DNA from 3 places in the Collimonas sp. GW821-FHT02H07 genome. Region 3 is predicted to be linked to each of the others. Evidence: predicted binding sites of a transcription regulator. Region 3 holds the regulator's gene; each other region holds the start of a gene.
What was found. Region 3 encodes sigma-54, which starts transcription at its own class of promoters, with help from an activator protein. Its sites were predicted from a motif close to TGGCANGNAANCTGCTTT; they were not measured.

Region 1 (4,858 bases), on a different contig from region 3:
GCGCTGAGCAGGGGCAGGCAAGCGACGATTTCAGCATGCAGGTTCGGATGCGGGCGGGCGCCCAGCGCGGCCAGGGATTTCTTGAGGCACCATTCGGCCAGCGCGATCAAGTCTTGCGGGCGCTCGCGCAAGGGCGTCAGCGTCAAGCGCAGCACGGCCAGGCGATAGAACAGGTCGGCGCGGAAACGGCCTTCGCGCACGCGCCGCTCCAGGTCGCAGTGGGTAGCGCTGATGATGCGCACATCGACCGCAATCGGCCGGGTGCCGCCGACGCGCACCACCTCGCGTTCTTCCAGCACGCGCAGCAAACGGGTCTGCAGCGCCAGCGGCATTTCGCCGATTTCATCCAGGAACAGCGTGCCGCGATGGGCCGCTTCGAACAGGCCGGCGTGACCGCCGCGGCGCGAGCCGGTGAAGGCGCCTTCTTCATAGCCGAACAGTTCCGATTCCAGCAGCGATTCCGCAATCGCGCCGCAATTGACCGCGACAAACGGCTTGTTGCCGATCAGCGCGCGCGGATTTTCACGGTGGATCGCTTGCGCGACCAGTTCCTTGCCGCTGCCGGTTTCGCCCTGGATCAGCACCGTGGCCTGCGATTTGGCGTACAGCACGATGGACTGGCGCAGGGTTTCCATCGCCGCCGAATCGCCGCGCAAATCGTTGATGCCATGCTTGGCGCGCAACGTGTCGGCAACCGGCGTACCACGGCCGTGGCTGCGGCCAGCTTCCAGTTGCGTCAGGCGGGCGATTTCCAGCGCATCGTCGAAGGCCTGGCGGATCGATGCCGCGGAATAGACGAGCACCGCGGCCAGCCCGGCTTCTTCGGCCAGGTCGGTGATCAGGCCGGCGCCGACGATGGCCTTGACGCCGCCGGCCTTGAGTTCATGGATCTGCGCCCGCGCATCTTCTTCGGTGGCATAGTCGCGCTGCTGGATATTGAAACCGAAGGCGTTCTGGAATTCCTTAAGCGCCGGCATGGTCGACTGGTAGGTGATGATGCCGATGTCCGGCGTGATCTGGCGCGCGCGCGACAAGGCCTGCAGCACATCGAAGCCGCTGGCCTTGGCGATCACCACCGGCACCGACAGCCGGCTTTTCAGATAGGCGCCGTTGGAACCGGCGGCGATCACGGCATCGCAGCGCTCCGTTTCCATCCGTTCGCGGATGTGGCGCGCGGCCTCGTCGAATCCCAGATAGATAGGCTCGATCGTCGCGCGGTCGTCGTATTCCAGCGTAATGTCGCGGAACAGGTCGGACAGGCGCGAGACCGAGACGGTCCAGATCGCTGGTTTTTGGCTGTGGTCGCCGGCATCGCCGGGCTCACGCCGGGCAGGGGGCTGAGGGGAAGGGGGCATGTTTCACCGTGTGTTGCACGCATGTTTCAATGCGTATGAATGTAACATGAAATGAAACAATTCGATTGTTTCATCCGGACTCAAGAAAATTGTCTTATTGCCATCTGATTTTGTAGGCGATTGATTTGATTGCATTATTTTATTGCCCTGCCATGTGTGCAGATATTGCGGCTTGCTTGGCATGACGATTGCTCTATAACGATAAAACCCCGATGCAGATATCTGCATGAAACAGTGCACCCAGTGTGCAATCTATCAGGAGAACCCATGAGTCAGTATTCCGCAGGCGCCGCCTTCCGCAAGGCAGTGCAAGAAGAATCGCCGTTGCAGGTGATCGGCGCGATCAACGCCAATCACGCCTTGCTGGCCAAGCGCGCCGGCTTCAAGGCGATTTACCTGTCCGGCGGCGGCGTCGCGGCCGGTTCGCTCGGCTTGCCGGACCTCGGCATCTCCAATCTGGACGACGTGCTGACCGACGTGCGCCGCATCACCGATGTCTGCGACCTGCCTTTGCTGGTCGATGTGGATACCGGCTTCGGCGCCAGCGCCTTCAATGTGGCGCGCACCGTCAAATCGATGATCAAGTTCGGCGCGGCGGCGATCCACATCGAAGACCAGGTCGGCGCCAAACGCTGCGGTCATCGTCCCAACAAGGAAATCGTCAGCAAGCAAGAAATGGTCGACCGCATCAAGGCTGCGGTCGATGCCCGCACCGACGACAGTTTCGTCATCATGGCGCGTACCGACGCGCTCGCGGTGGAAGGGCTGGAATCCGCGCTGGAGCGCGCAATCGCCTGCGTTGAAGCCGGCGCCGACATGATCTTCCCGGAAGCGATCACCGAGCTGGCGATGTATCAGCAGTTTGCCGCAGCCGTCAAGGTGCCGGTATTGGCCAATATCACCGAGTTCGGCTCCACGCCATTGTTTACGGTAGAAGAGTTGAAGTCAGCCGATGTCGGCCTGGTGCTGTATCCGCTATCGGCCTTCCGCGCCATGAACAAGGCCGCCGAAAACGTGTACGCCGCGATCCGCCGCGACGGCACGCAAAAGAACGTGGTCGACACCATGCAGACCCGCATGGAATTGTACGAGCGGATCAACTATCACGATTTCGAGCAGCATCTGGATGCGCTGTTTGCAGCCCAGAAAAAATAATCACCCGAATTTAAGACACATCAATTCCTTTCCGTCCGGAGACTAAAAAATGAGCGAAGCACCAGCAACCGCATTCAAACCAAAAAAATCCGTCGCGCTGTCCGGCGTCGCCGCGGGCAACACCGCACTATGCTCGGTTGGCAAGACCGGCAACGACCTGCATTACCGCGGCTATGACATCCTGGATATCGCCGACACTTGCGAATTCGAGGAAATCGCCTATCTGCTGGTGCACGGCAAGTTGCCGACCAGCGCCGAGCTCAAGGGTTACAAGAGCAAGCTGAAATCCTTGCGCGGTTTGCCCGCCAGCGTCAAGGCCGCGCTGGAAGCGCTGCCTGCCGCCTCCCATCCGATGGACGTGATGCGCACCGGCGCCTCGGTGCTGGGCTGCACGCTGCCGGAGAAAGAAGACCACAATGCACCCGGCGCGCGCGACATCGCCGACCGCCTGATGGCGTCGTTCGGCTCCATGCTGCTGTACTGGTATCACTTCAGCCACAACGGCAAGCGCATCGAGGTCGAAACCGACGACGAATCGATAGGCGGCCATTTCCTGCACCTGCTGCACGGCGTGAAACCGTCCGCCGCGTGGGAAAAGGCGATGCACGTCTCGCTGATCCTGTATGCGGAACACGAGTTCAACGCTTCCACTTTCACCAGCCGGGTGATTGCCGGCACCGGTTCCGATTTCTACTCGGCGATCACCGGTGCGATCGGCGCCTTGCGCGGCCCGAAACACGGCGGCGCCAATGAAGTCGCACTGGAAATCCAGAAACGCTACGACAATCCGGATGAAGCCGAAGCCGATATCCGCAGCCGCGTCGAGAACAAGGAAGTGGTGATCGGTTTCGGCCATCCGGTGTACACCGTCTCCGATCCGCGCAACAAAGTCATCAAGGAAGTCGCGCGCAAGCTGTCGGCGGAAGCCGGTTCGACCGCGATGTTCGATATCGCCGAACGGCTGGAAAGCGTGATGTGGGAAGTCAAGAAAATGTTCCCGAACCTGGACTGGTTCTCGGCCGTGTCCTACCACATGATGGGCGTGCCGACCGCGATGTTCACGCCGCTGTTCGTGATCTCCCGCACCTCCGGCTGGGCCGCGCACGTGATCGAGCAGCGCATCGACAACAAGATCATCCGCCCGTCGGCCAACTATGTCGGCCCGGATAATCTGGAGTTTGTGCCGATCGCAAAACGCTAGCGCTGAGCACTCCGTCATCCCCGCAAACGCGGGGATCCATTTTTCCTGCCATCGCCGGCAATGTGGATTCCCGCGTTCGCGGGAATGACGGGGTCGCCCAGACGTAATTAGATGATGCTTCCTTTCCCGACTGAGCCATGAACACAGCAAACCGCAAACCTCTTCCCGGCACCCAGCTGGATTTCTTCGACACGCGGGCCGCGGTCGATGCCATCCAGCCCGGCGCCTACGACAAACTGCCGTACACCTCGCGCGTGCTGGCCGAAAACCTGGTGCGCCGCTGCGATCCGGCCACCCTGACCGCCTCCCTCAAGCAATTCATCGAACGCAAGCGCGACCTCGATTTCCCATGGTTCCCGGCGCGCGTGGTGTGCCATGACATCCTGGGCCAGACCGCGCTGGTCGACCTCGCCGGCCTGCGCGACGCCATTGCCCTGCAAGGCGGCGACCCGGCCCTGGTCAATCCGGTGGTGCCGACCCAGCTGGTGGTAGACCACTCGCTGGCGGTCGAGTGCGGCGGCTTCGACGCCGACGCCTTCGACAAGAACCGCGCCATCGAAGACCGCCGCAACGAAGACCGCTTCGATTTCATCAACTGGACCAAGAAGGCGTTCAAGAACGTCGACGTGATCCCGCCTGGCAACGGCATCCTGCACCAGATCAACCTCGAGCGCATGTCGCCGGTGATCCAGGTGAAGGACGGCGTCGCCTTCCCGGACACGCTGGTCGGCACCGACAGCCACACGCCGATGGTGGACGCGCTGGGCGTGATCGCCATCGGCGTCGGCGGCCTGGAAGCGGAAAGCGTGATGCTGGGACGCGCTTCCTGGATGCGGCTGCCGGACATCATCGGCGTCGAGCTGAGCGGCAAGCCGCAGCCAGGCATCACGGCGACGGACATCGTGCTGGCGCTGACCGAGTTCCTGCGTGCGCAAAAGGTCGTGTCTTCCTATCTCGAGTTCTACGGCGAGGGCGCTTCCCACCTGACGCTGGGCGACCGCGCCACCATTTCCAACATGGCTCCCGAGTTCGGCTCCACCGCCGCGATGTTCTACATCGACGAGCAGACCATCAAATACCTCAAGCTCACCGGCCGCGACGATGCGCTGGTCAAGCTGGTGGAAACCTACGCCAGGGAAACCGGCCT
Region 2 (4,858 bases), on a different contig from region 3:
TGGTGGTGGAAGACTGCCGCAAGGAAGAGTTCTTCGGCGCGCCGCGTTCCGACCGCGCACGTGACTTCCTGGCCAAGATCATTCACTGATCGCAGGATTGCCGGCAGGACAAGAAGCCGCTCCGGTGCATGCCCGAGCGGCTTTTTTTCATGGCGCCTGCCGGTGCTGGCCGCGGCTGCGATTCAGGCTGGCCGCCGCGGCTGCGGTAAAATGACGCTCATTGAAGCCGTCGCCACGCCATGCTCTCCATCAAACCTTATCTGCGCAGCCTGAAACTCAATCCCGACAAGGCGATTGACTACGATGCCTATCCTTTCAGCATTCCTGCCGTGCGGGAGCTGGAGCAGATCGAGTTTCATCCTGAAGTGACCTTCCTGGTCGGCGAAAACGGCGCCGGCAAATCGACTTTGCTGGAAGCGATGGCGATCGCCTGGGGTTTCAATGCCGAGGGCGGCACCATGAATGCGCGCTTCTCGACCGCCGATGCGCACTCCGAGCTGCACAGCTACCTGCGCACCGTGAAGAGTTTCAAGCGGCCGCGCAACGGCTATTTCCTGCGCGCCGAGAGCTTTTTCAATCTCGCCACCTACGAAGAGGAACTGGAGGAGGGCGCCGGGCGGGTCCACCATTCCTATGGCGACAAAGGACTGCACCGGCAATCGCATGGCGAATCTTTCCTGGCGCTGCTGCAGAACAAGTTCCAGCCGGACGGCTTCTACATGCTGGACGAACCGGAAGCGGCACTGTCGCCCAACCGGCAGCTGACAGCGCTGGCGATCATCCACAAACTGGCGCAAGATCGCTGCCAGTTCATTATCGCCACCCACTCGCCGATTTTGCTGGCCTATCCGCACGCCAGGATTTACCTGCTGGACCAGAGCGGGCTCAGCGAAACCCGTTACGAAGACACTGAACACTATACGACCACACGCCATTTCCTGAACAATCCGGCAGCCATGCTGGAGCGACTTTTTGCAGAAGAGAATGAAGATGACTGATGCCTTGATTAATACACTGACCATCACCCGCCCCGACGACTGGCACTTGCACCTGCGCGACGGCGTCGCGCTGGCCAGCGTGCTGCCGCACAGCGCGCGCCAGTTCGGCCGCGCCATCGTGATGCCCAACCTGAAGCCGCCGGTCACCACCACTGCGCAGGCCGCGGCCTACCGCGAGCGCATCCTCGCCGTGCTGCCGCCCGGATTGACGTTCGAGCCTTTGATGACGCTGTACCTGACCAACAATACGCCGCCCGACGAAATCCGCCGCGCCAAGGACAGCGGCTTCGTGCACGCGGTCAAGCTGTATCCGGCCGGCGCCACCACCAACTCCGATGCCGGCGTGACCGATCTCAGCAAGTGCTACAAGACGCTGGAAGTGATGCAAGAGCTGGGCATGCCTTTCCTGGTGCACGGCGAAGTGACCGATCCGGCCATCGATATCTTCGACCGCGAAGCGGTCTTCATCGAGCGCGTGATGCAGCCGCTGCGGCGCGACATGCCGGAATTGAAAGTGGTGTTTGAACACATTACCACCAAGGATGCCGCCCAGTACGTCGAGAGCGCCGAAGGTCCGGTCGCCGCCACTGTCACTGCGCACCACCTGCTGTACAACCGCAACGAAATCTTCAAGGGCGGGATCCGCCCGCATTACTATTGCCTGCCTGTGCTGAAACGGGAAGAGCATCGCCTGGCCCTGGTGCGCGCGGCGACCTCCGGCAGCAGCCGTTTCTTCCTCGGCACCGATTCGGCGCCGCATCCCAAGGGCCTGAAGGAGCATGCTTGCGGTTGCGCCGGCTGCTATACCGCGCTGCATGCAATGGAGCTGTATGCACAAGCGTTTGATCAGGCCGGGGCGCTGGATCAGCTGGAAGCATTCGCCAGCTTCAATGGGCCGGCGTTCTACAATCTGCCGCGCAACCAGGGCAGCGTGACCCTGAAGCGCCAGCCGTGGACCTTGCCGGCCGAACTGCCGCTGGGCGATACCACGCTGGTGCCGCTGAACGGCGGTGAAGCCATAGACTGGCAGTTGGTATAAAGTCATCCGGCCGCCGGCGCGCGGCGGCCGTTCGCATCAGCATGGTGCGATTTTTGCTTGCTTGCATGACAGCGATGGATAAAACGCTATCCCATCCGGTCTAACCGTAGCTCAATGAGTCGTCTGCGGACGAAGGTTTCAAGCATGCAAAGTCTACGTATCGTCGTGGTCAATCCTGTCGCCATCGAGGGCGAAGACGATCCTGCGTTTACCGCCCAGGCTGCGCGCGGCAAGGACTTGCGCATCGGTTTGCTGGAGGCCGGCTACAACATCATTGCTTCGCTTCCCGCCGACCTCTATCTCCCCGAAAGAATTGCCCAACTACAACCCGACATGATCATCGTCGACGCCGAATCAGACGCCCGCGACGTGCTGGAGCACGTGGTGGTGGCGACCCGCGACGCGCGCCGGCCGATCGTGCTGTTCACCGAGGACGCCAAGACTTCCAGCATGGATGCCGCCATGGCCGCCGGCGTCTCTGCCTACATCGTGGCAGGGTTGCAGACGGCGCGCATCAAACCTGTGCTGGATGTCGCCCTGGCGCGCTTCCGCCAGGAGCAGAAATTGCTGGCGGAACTGTCCGATACCAAGCTGAAACTGGCGGAGCGCAAGGTGCTGGAGCGCGCCAAAGGCTTGCTGATGGAACATCACAAGCTGAGCGAGCAGGAGGCTTATCAAAAGCTGCGGCGGCTGGCGATGGACAAGAACCTGAAGTTGTCCGAGGTAGCGCAGCGGATCATCGATGCCGCCGATTTGCTTGGCTAGCGCTTGAAGCAAGCCTGCATCGGCAGGAATGCCCGAAAATCGTGAGCTTGTTTGGTGCGATGCACAAAACGGGTGCGCTTTGCCGCCGGGATCCCGGCGCTTTTCTCCCTGCAACTCCTGGCACGTGGTTTGCATGGTTGATTCCAGGCGCCAGCGTTGGCGCTGCTGGAATCGGCTAACGGCGGTCTTTTCCACATAAGACAAAGGTGTCTTTCCACATGACTGGTGCATTGTGGAACGACGCCTTTTTGTTTGCCGAAACAAAGTGGAGCCATGCGATGGAATCAAAAAGAGCACTGCCGCAAGATGATCTTGACCTGAGCCTGGCTGTCGACGGCAAGCGCCGCCAAATACTACAAGCCGCCACCGTTGCGGGAGGAGCCAGCATGTTGGGATTATCTAGCGCCGGAGTATGGGCAGCCGGCTCGGACAAGCCGGAAAAAACCGAAGTCAAGATCGGCTTCATTCCACTCACGGATTGCGCCTCGGTGGTGATGGCGTCGTTGCTCGGCTTCGATAAAAAATACGGCATCAAGATCGTCCTCAGCAAGGAAGCCTCCTGGGCCGGCGTGCGCGACAAGCTGGCCAACGGCGAGCTGGATGCTGCACATGTATTGTCGGGTTTGATCTACGGCGTGCAGATGGGCATCGGCGGCCAGAAGAAGGACATGGCGATCCTGATGGGACTCAACAATAACGGCCAGGCCATCACGCTCTCCAAGAAGCTGGCGGACAAAGGCGCGGTGGACGGCGCTTCGCTGGCCAAGCTGATGGCCAGCGACAAGCGCGAATACACGTTTGCCCAGACTTTCCCGACCGGCACCCATGCCATGTGGCTGTACTACTGGCTGGCCGCCAACGGCATCAATCCACTCAAGGACGCCAAGGTGATTACCGTGCCGCCGCCGCAGATGGTGGCCAATATGCGGGTCGGCAACATGGATGGTTTCTGCGTCGGCGAACCATGGGGCCACCGCGCGATTGTCGACGGCGTCGGCATCACCGCCATCACCACCCAGGAAATCTGGAAGGATCATCCGGAAAAAGTGCTCGGCACCACCGCCGAATTCGCTGCCAAGAATCCGAACACTTGCCGCGCCCTGATTGCCGCGGTGCTGGAGGCCGGCAAGTGGATCGACGCCTCGCTCGCCAACAAGAACAAGATGGCGGAAGCGATCGCCGACAAATCCTATGTCAACACCAGCAAGGACGTGATCGACCAGCGCATCATGGGACGCTACCAGAACGGCCTGGGCAAGACCTGGGACGATCCGAACTACATGAAGTTCTACAACGACGGCCTGGTCAATTTCCCCTACCTGTCGGATGGCATGTGGTTCATGACGCAGCACCGGCGCTGGGGCTTGCTGAAGACGGATCCCGACTACCTGGCGGTGGCCAAGTCAGTGAGCCAGATCGATCTGTACAAGGACGCCGCGGCCATGACCAAGACGCCTGTGCCGAAAGATGCGCTGCGGACCTCGAAGCTGATGGACGGCACGGTGTGGGATGGCAAAAACCCCCAAGTCTACGCGGCCTCGTTCAAGATCCGCGCATAACATCGCGTGCCAAGCAGACGTTCCGTAAGCGCATTTTTTGGGAGAGCCATTATGAGTGCAATCATGGACACCGCGGCAAATGCAAATCGTCAGGCGGCGACGCACGGCGAGGTCGCCGAAAGCGAGGCGAATGCCGATGCGGCGGTCGCCGCCAGCAGCAGCGCCGCCCAGCCGCCGCCGAAAAGCAGCAGCAGGCGCAGCAGCATGCCGCCATGGCTGCTGCAGATTGTCGCGCCGCTGCTGGGGCTGGCCTTCCTGGTGCTGGTCTGGCAGATCATCGCCATGCACAACAGCCAGTTCCCGACGCCGCTGCTGACCTTGCAGGAAGCGCTCAAGCTGTTCGCCGATCCGTTCTATCGCACCAGCCCCAACGACCAGGGCATCGGCTGGAATATCCTGGCCTCGCTGCAAAGGGTCGGCATCGGTTTCGGACTGGCGGCGCTGGTCGGCATCCCGCTGGGTTTCATGATCGGCCGCTTCAGATTCCTGTCCAGCAT
Region 3 (4,858 bases):
CCACGCCGCGGAACAGGCGGTGCCGCTGGCCAAGCCTTTGCTGCTGAATGCGGTCAAGTCGATGTCGGTGACCGATGCCAAAAATATCCTGACCGGCGGCGACACCTCGGTGACCGATTTTTTCAAGCAAAAGACGTCGGCGCAACTGGGCCAGAAATTCCTGCCCATCGTCAAAGGCGTGACCGACCGCAACGGCTTGTCGGCCCAATATAACGCGGTCATGGGGCAGGTCGGCAAGACCGGCATGGTGCCGGCGCAGCAGTCGACGGTGGAAGGTTATGTCACGCAACGTGCACTGGACGGCCTGTACACCATCATCGGTGAAGAAGAGAAAGCGATACGCCAGGATCCGGTCGGCGCCGGCAGCGCGATCATCGGCAAGGTGTTCGGCGCTCTCAAATAGGCGCGATGCAAAAAATAATACGATTTACTTGTAAAACGGTCTGAAAATAACAAAGGGCGCATTAACTGCGCCCTTGTTCTTTCTATCGGCGCCAGCTAGTCAGCTGCAGCGCCCGGATTGGCGGCCGTTCAGGTCGTGGCGGGGAGCTCTTCCGGCAGATGCTTGATCGCATCGTGCTGGTGATCCTGCATCTTGTCCTTGTACTTGATGACCTGGCGATCGAGCTTGTCGATCAGCGTATCAATGGCGGCATAAAGATCGTGGGCAATGCTTTCGGCATGCAGATCTTTTCCCTTTACGCGCAGCGTGATGTCCGCTTTCTGGCGCTTTTCTTTTTCAGTGAGTTTGTCGACGCTCAAGATCACGTTGATATCGATGACCTGGTCGAAGTGGCGTTTGATACGCTCTAGTTTGCTTTGTACATATTCGCGAATGGCAGGGGTTACTTCGAGGTGATGCCCACTGATGGTGAAGTTCATACAGCGCTCCTATCAAGAATATTGCTGGCGGTTCTGAACAGACTGCGTTGAATCTTTAGGCGAACAATCTACAAGAGACTGGGACTGTTCTGGCAAGAGTCGCTAAATAACAAACAGCCGTAATGTCCGAACATAGCAAGGGTAAGCTTAACAATCAAACCAGAAAAAACTACAAGGCCTTGCGCAGATTAACAGACGGAATTTTTAGTGCTTCGCGATATTTTGCGACGGTGCGGCGGGCGACCACCATACCTTGTTCCGCAAGCATGTCGGCAATCTTGCTGTCAGAGAAAGGGTTTCTTGAATCTTCCGCTCCTATGAGTTGCTTAATGAGTGCCCTGATTGCTGTTGAGGAAGCCTCTCCACCTGCCTCAGTAGCAACATGGCTGCCGAAGAAATACTTCAGTTCAAACATCCCGTGGGGAGTGAGCATGTATTTCTGAGTGGTCACACGTGAAATAGTACTCTCGTGTAGACCCAGTGTATCAGCTATTTCGCGCAACACAAGCGGCCGCATGGCGACCGCGCCGTGGGAAAAGAAGTTCCGCTGGCGTTCGACGATCGCTTGTGCAACGCGCAAAATGGTGTCGAAACGCTGCCGCATATTCTTGATCAGCCACTTGGCTTCCTGCAGCTGCGAAGTGAGTGCGCCATCGCCCTTGCTCTGCTTCAGGATGTTGGCATACAGGACATTCACCCGGAGTCTTGGCATGACGTCATTGTTCAGCATCACCTGCCAGCCTTGCTTGCTGCGCCTGACGATCACGTCCGGCACCACATAGTCGGAAGCGTTGGCGGCGAACGGCGCGCCGGGGTGGGGATTGCACTGCTTGATGACAGCTTGCGCTTCGCGCAGGTCCTCGTCGTCGCAATCCAGGGCTTTCTTGATTTTATTGAAATCGCGCTGCGCAAACAGCGCCAGGTGATCTTGCACAATCGCCAATGCCAGGCGGCGGGTGACGAATGGCACTTTGACAAACCGCTTGATCTGCAAGGCCAGGCATTCCGGCGCGTTGCGCGCGCCGACGCCGGCCGGGTCGAAGCTCTGCACCATTTTCAGCGCCATCGACAATTCTTCGACGGCGATCTCCAGCTCGGCCGGCAGGCGCTCCAGGATTTCTTCCAGCGACTCTTCCAGGTAGCCGTTGTCGTCCAGCGCATCGATCATCAGCTCGACCAGCGCGCGGTCGCGCAAGTCGTGCATGGCTTCGCGCATCTGCTGCAGCAGATGTTCGCGCAGCGTCGTTTCATGCGCCTCCAGCTGCGGCCGCGCATCTTCATCGTCCGAGGTTTTCGCGCTGCGCGAGATGTCGTCGAAACTCCATTCGCTGTCGGCATTGTCGGTACTGCTTTCAGCCGCCGGCGCTTCGGCGCTGGCTTCGCTCTCGGTCGGCGAGCTGCTGACTTCGCTGTCGCCGGCCGGCGCCTCCATGGTCGACGCAGTGCCGCTGATGGCGCCGTCCGCCAGCAGCCGCACCGAATTATCAAGCGGATCGTCGACCCGCTCCAGCATCGGGTTGTCAGACAGGATCTGTTCCAGTTCCTGATGCAACTCAAGCGTGGAAAGCTGCAGCAGACGGATCGACTGCTGCAGCTGAGGAGTCAGCGCAAGATGTTGAGAGGTGCGTAGCTGGAGTGATTGTTTCATGGCTTCCGTGCGGACAATTCACTTCTGTTATTTGTTGTACGGAGTTTAAGAGCCGCACTGGCGCGGCGGATTAATCTGTATGCAATTACTTCATTCCCGCATCAGCGAAACTACATGCGGAAATGCTCGCCCAGATAGACCCGCCGCACCGACTCGTCGGCGATGATGTCGTCCGGACTGCCGCTGGCCAGCACGCTGCCCTGATTGATGATGTAGGCGCGGTCGCAGATGCCCAGCGTTTCGCGCACATTGTGATCGGTGATCAGCACGCCGATGCCGCGTTCCTTGAGAAAGCGGACGATGCGCTGGATCTCGATCACGGCGATCGGATCGATCCCGGCGAACGGTTCATCCAGCAGCACGAAGCGCGGATTGGTGGCGAGCGCGCGGGCGATCTCGACGCGCCGCCGTTCGCCGCCCGAGAGCGACAGGGCCTGGCTCTCGCGCAGTTTTTCAATCTGCAGCTCGTGCAGCAGCTTGTGCAGCTGTTCATCGATCTCGGCCTTGCCGAGCGCCTTGCCGTTGGGACGCTGCAGTTCCAGCACGGCGCGGATATTGTCTTCCACCGTCAGCTTGCGGAATACCGATGCTTCCTGCGGCAGGTAGGACAGGCCCAGCACCGCGCGGCGATGGATAGGCAGGCGCGAAATATCGACGCCGTCCAGATCGATCTCGCCGCCGTCCGAAGGCACCAGGCCGACAATCATGTAGAACGAAGTGGTCTTGCCGGCGCCGTTCGGACCCAGCAAGCCGACCACTTCGCCGCAGCGCACTTCGAGCGAGACGTCATGCACCACCTGGCGCGCGCCATAGCTTTTTTGCAGGCCCCTGGCGATCAGCGTGCTAGGGGCGCTCATGGCGCCGCCTTTGGCCGTGGCTGGATGACGGCGCGGATGCGGCCGGCGCCAGGCTGGCTGACGCCGTTGACGGTGTTGTTGACGGAATAGAATTCAGTGCGGCTGTCGTAGGAAATGAACTCGCCGTTCACTTCGTCGGTCGGCTTGTCGCCTTGCAGGCGGCGCATCTGCGCCTTGGAAAACAGCTTGGTGATTTCAGTCTTGCCGTCGTATTCGATGCGTTCGGCGTGGCCGTCGATCCACAGGTCCGGGCCGCCATCGCGCTTTTGCTTGAAAGTGGCCAGCTTGCCCGGGGCCGCATACAAGGTGGCGAACTGATAGCCGGATGGATCGGTGGTCACCACCACGCGGTCGGCTTTCATGATCAGCGTGCCGCGGGTCAGGACCACATTGCCGGTAGCGACGTTGACCTGCTTGACGTCGTCATAGGTGAGGGTGTCGGAGTCGATCAGGGTCGGCTTCTCGGAATCGGCTTTTTCCGCGCGAGCGACGCCGATGGCGCCAAGCAGCAGCAGAGAGAGAAAAAATATTCGTTTCATGAAAAATCCTGGGTAATGGATAGAGGCCTACACATAAATTGTCTTGCTGATCCGCTTACTTTGCTGCCGCACGCGGCGTGTTGCGCAGGACGCCGTGCACCTTGCTGAACAGCTTCAGTTCGCGTGTGGAATTATTGAAATGCATGCCGGTGCCGTTCAAGGTCGACAGTCCCAGGGTGATTTCCACAGGCTTGTCGGATTCCATGATGTCGTCGTCGGGCAACAGCAGCAGATATTCGGATTTCAGATGGAAATTGTCGGCCAGCGGCGTCTTTGGCCGGTCGGCGTTGACATTCTCGTACAGATGCACCTTGCTGTTGTTGTCTTCAATCATGGCGCGGTTGGCGACCAGGTTCATCGGCGGCTTTTCCTTGTCCAGGCTGTGGATCACCGGCTTTTGCACATCGAAGGAATCGTTGACCGGATTGTGGGTCAGCAGGTCGCCCGAAATGTTGTAGCGCGGCTGGCCGTTCGGCGCCATCTGCACATAGTTGAAATGCTCGACATAGTAATCCGGCTGGGTGCGCGCCGGCTTCGGCAGCAGGTCTTCGGTATTCTTGTGCATGACCTGCAGCAGCCAGAAGCTGCCCAAGGCCAGCAGGATGAACAATACCAGCAGCAGCATGAAGCGAAAGCGGTAAGTGGTGCGGAGATTTTTCATGCCTGAGTCGCGCCTGGCTGGTTGCTGCGCAGATAGGCCGCCAGCGTGGCGTCATAGGTATTCTGCACTTGCATGATCAGGTCGCAGATTTCGCGCGCGGCGCCGTGGCCGCCGCTGGCCTGCGTCACGTAATGCACGCGTGAACGGACATCGCGATGGCCGTTCGGCACGCTGACTGCAAAACCGGCCTGCGACAGGATAGGCAGGTCGATTACATCGTCGCCGATGAAGCCGCAATCGGCGGCGCTCAGCTGCAGCTGTTCCAGCAGCT

Region 1: prpB (methylisocitrate lyase) is a predicted target of sigma-54. The motif match lies at 1,533-1,550, and genes of this name have one in related genera.
Region 2: AC07V8_RS13830 (CmpA/NrtA family ABC transporter substrate-binding protein) is a predicted target of sigma-54. The motif match lies at 2,921-2,938, and genes of this name have one in related genera.

The regions. Positions count from the first base shown of each region.
Region 1 covers NZ_JBWKVC010000003.1:396,638-401,495, reverse strand. The annotation lists gene prpR (propionate catabolism operon regulatory protein PrpR) at 1-1,355, opposite strand, end outside; gene prpB (methylisocitrate lyase) at 1,623-2,510, shown strand; gene prpC (bifunctional 2-methylcitrate synthase/citrate synthase) at 2,560-3,711, shown strand; gene acnD (Fe/S-dependent 2-methylisocitrate dehydratase AcnD) at 3,849-4,858, shown strand, end outside.
Region 2 covers NZ_JBWKVC010000008.1:31,490-36,347, forward strand. The annotation lists gene AC07V8_RS13810 (amino acid ABC transporter ATP-binding protein) at 1-89, shown strand, start outside; gene AC07V8_RS13815 (AAA family ATPase) at 240-998, shown strand; gene pyrC (dihydroorotase) at 985-2,037, shown strand; gene AC07V8_RS13825 (ANTAR domain-containing response regulator) at 2,182-2,802, shown strand; gene AC07V8_RS13830 (CmpA/NrtA family ABC transporter substrate-binding protein) at 3,081-4,361, shown strand; gene ntrB (nitrate ABC transporter permease) at 4,566-4,858, shown strand, end outside.
Region 3 covers NZ_JBWKVC010000007.1:91,583-96,440, forward strand. The annotation lists gene AC07V8_RS12865 (DUF4197 domain-containing protein) at 1-403, shown strand, start outside; gene hpf (ribosome hibernation-promoting factor, HPF/YfiA family) at 532-882, opposite strand; gene AC07V8_RS12875 (RNA polymerase factor sigma-54) at 1,052-2,530, opposite strand; gene lptB (LPS export ABC transporter ATP-binding protein) at 2,641-3,387, opposite strand; gene lptA (lipopolysaccharide transport periplasmic protein LptA) at 3,384-3,926, opposite strand; gene lptC (LPS export ABC transporter periplasmic protein LptC) at 3,982-4,587, opposite strand; gene AC07V8_RS12895 (KdsC family phosphatase) at 4,584-4,858, opposite strand, start outside.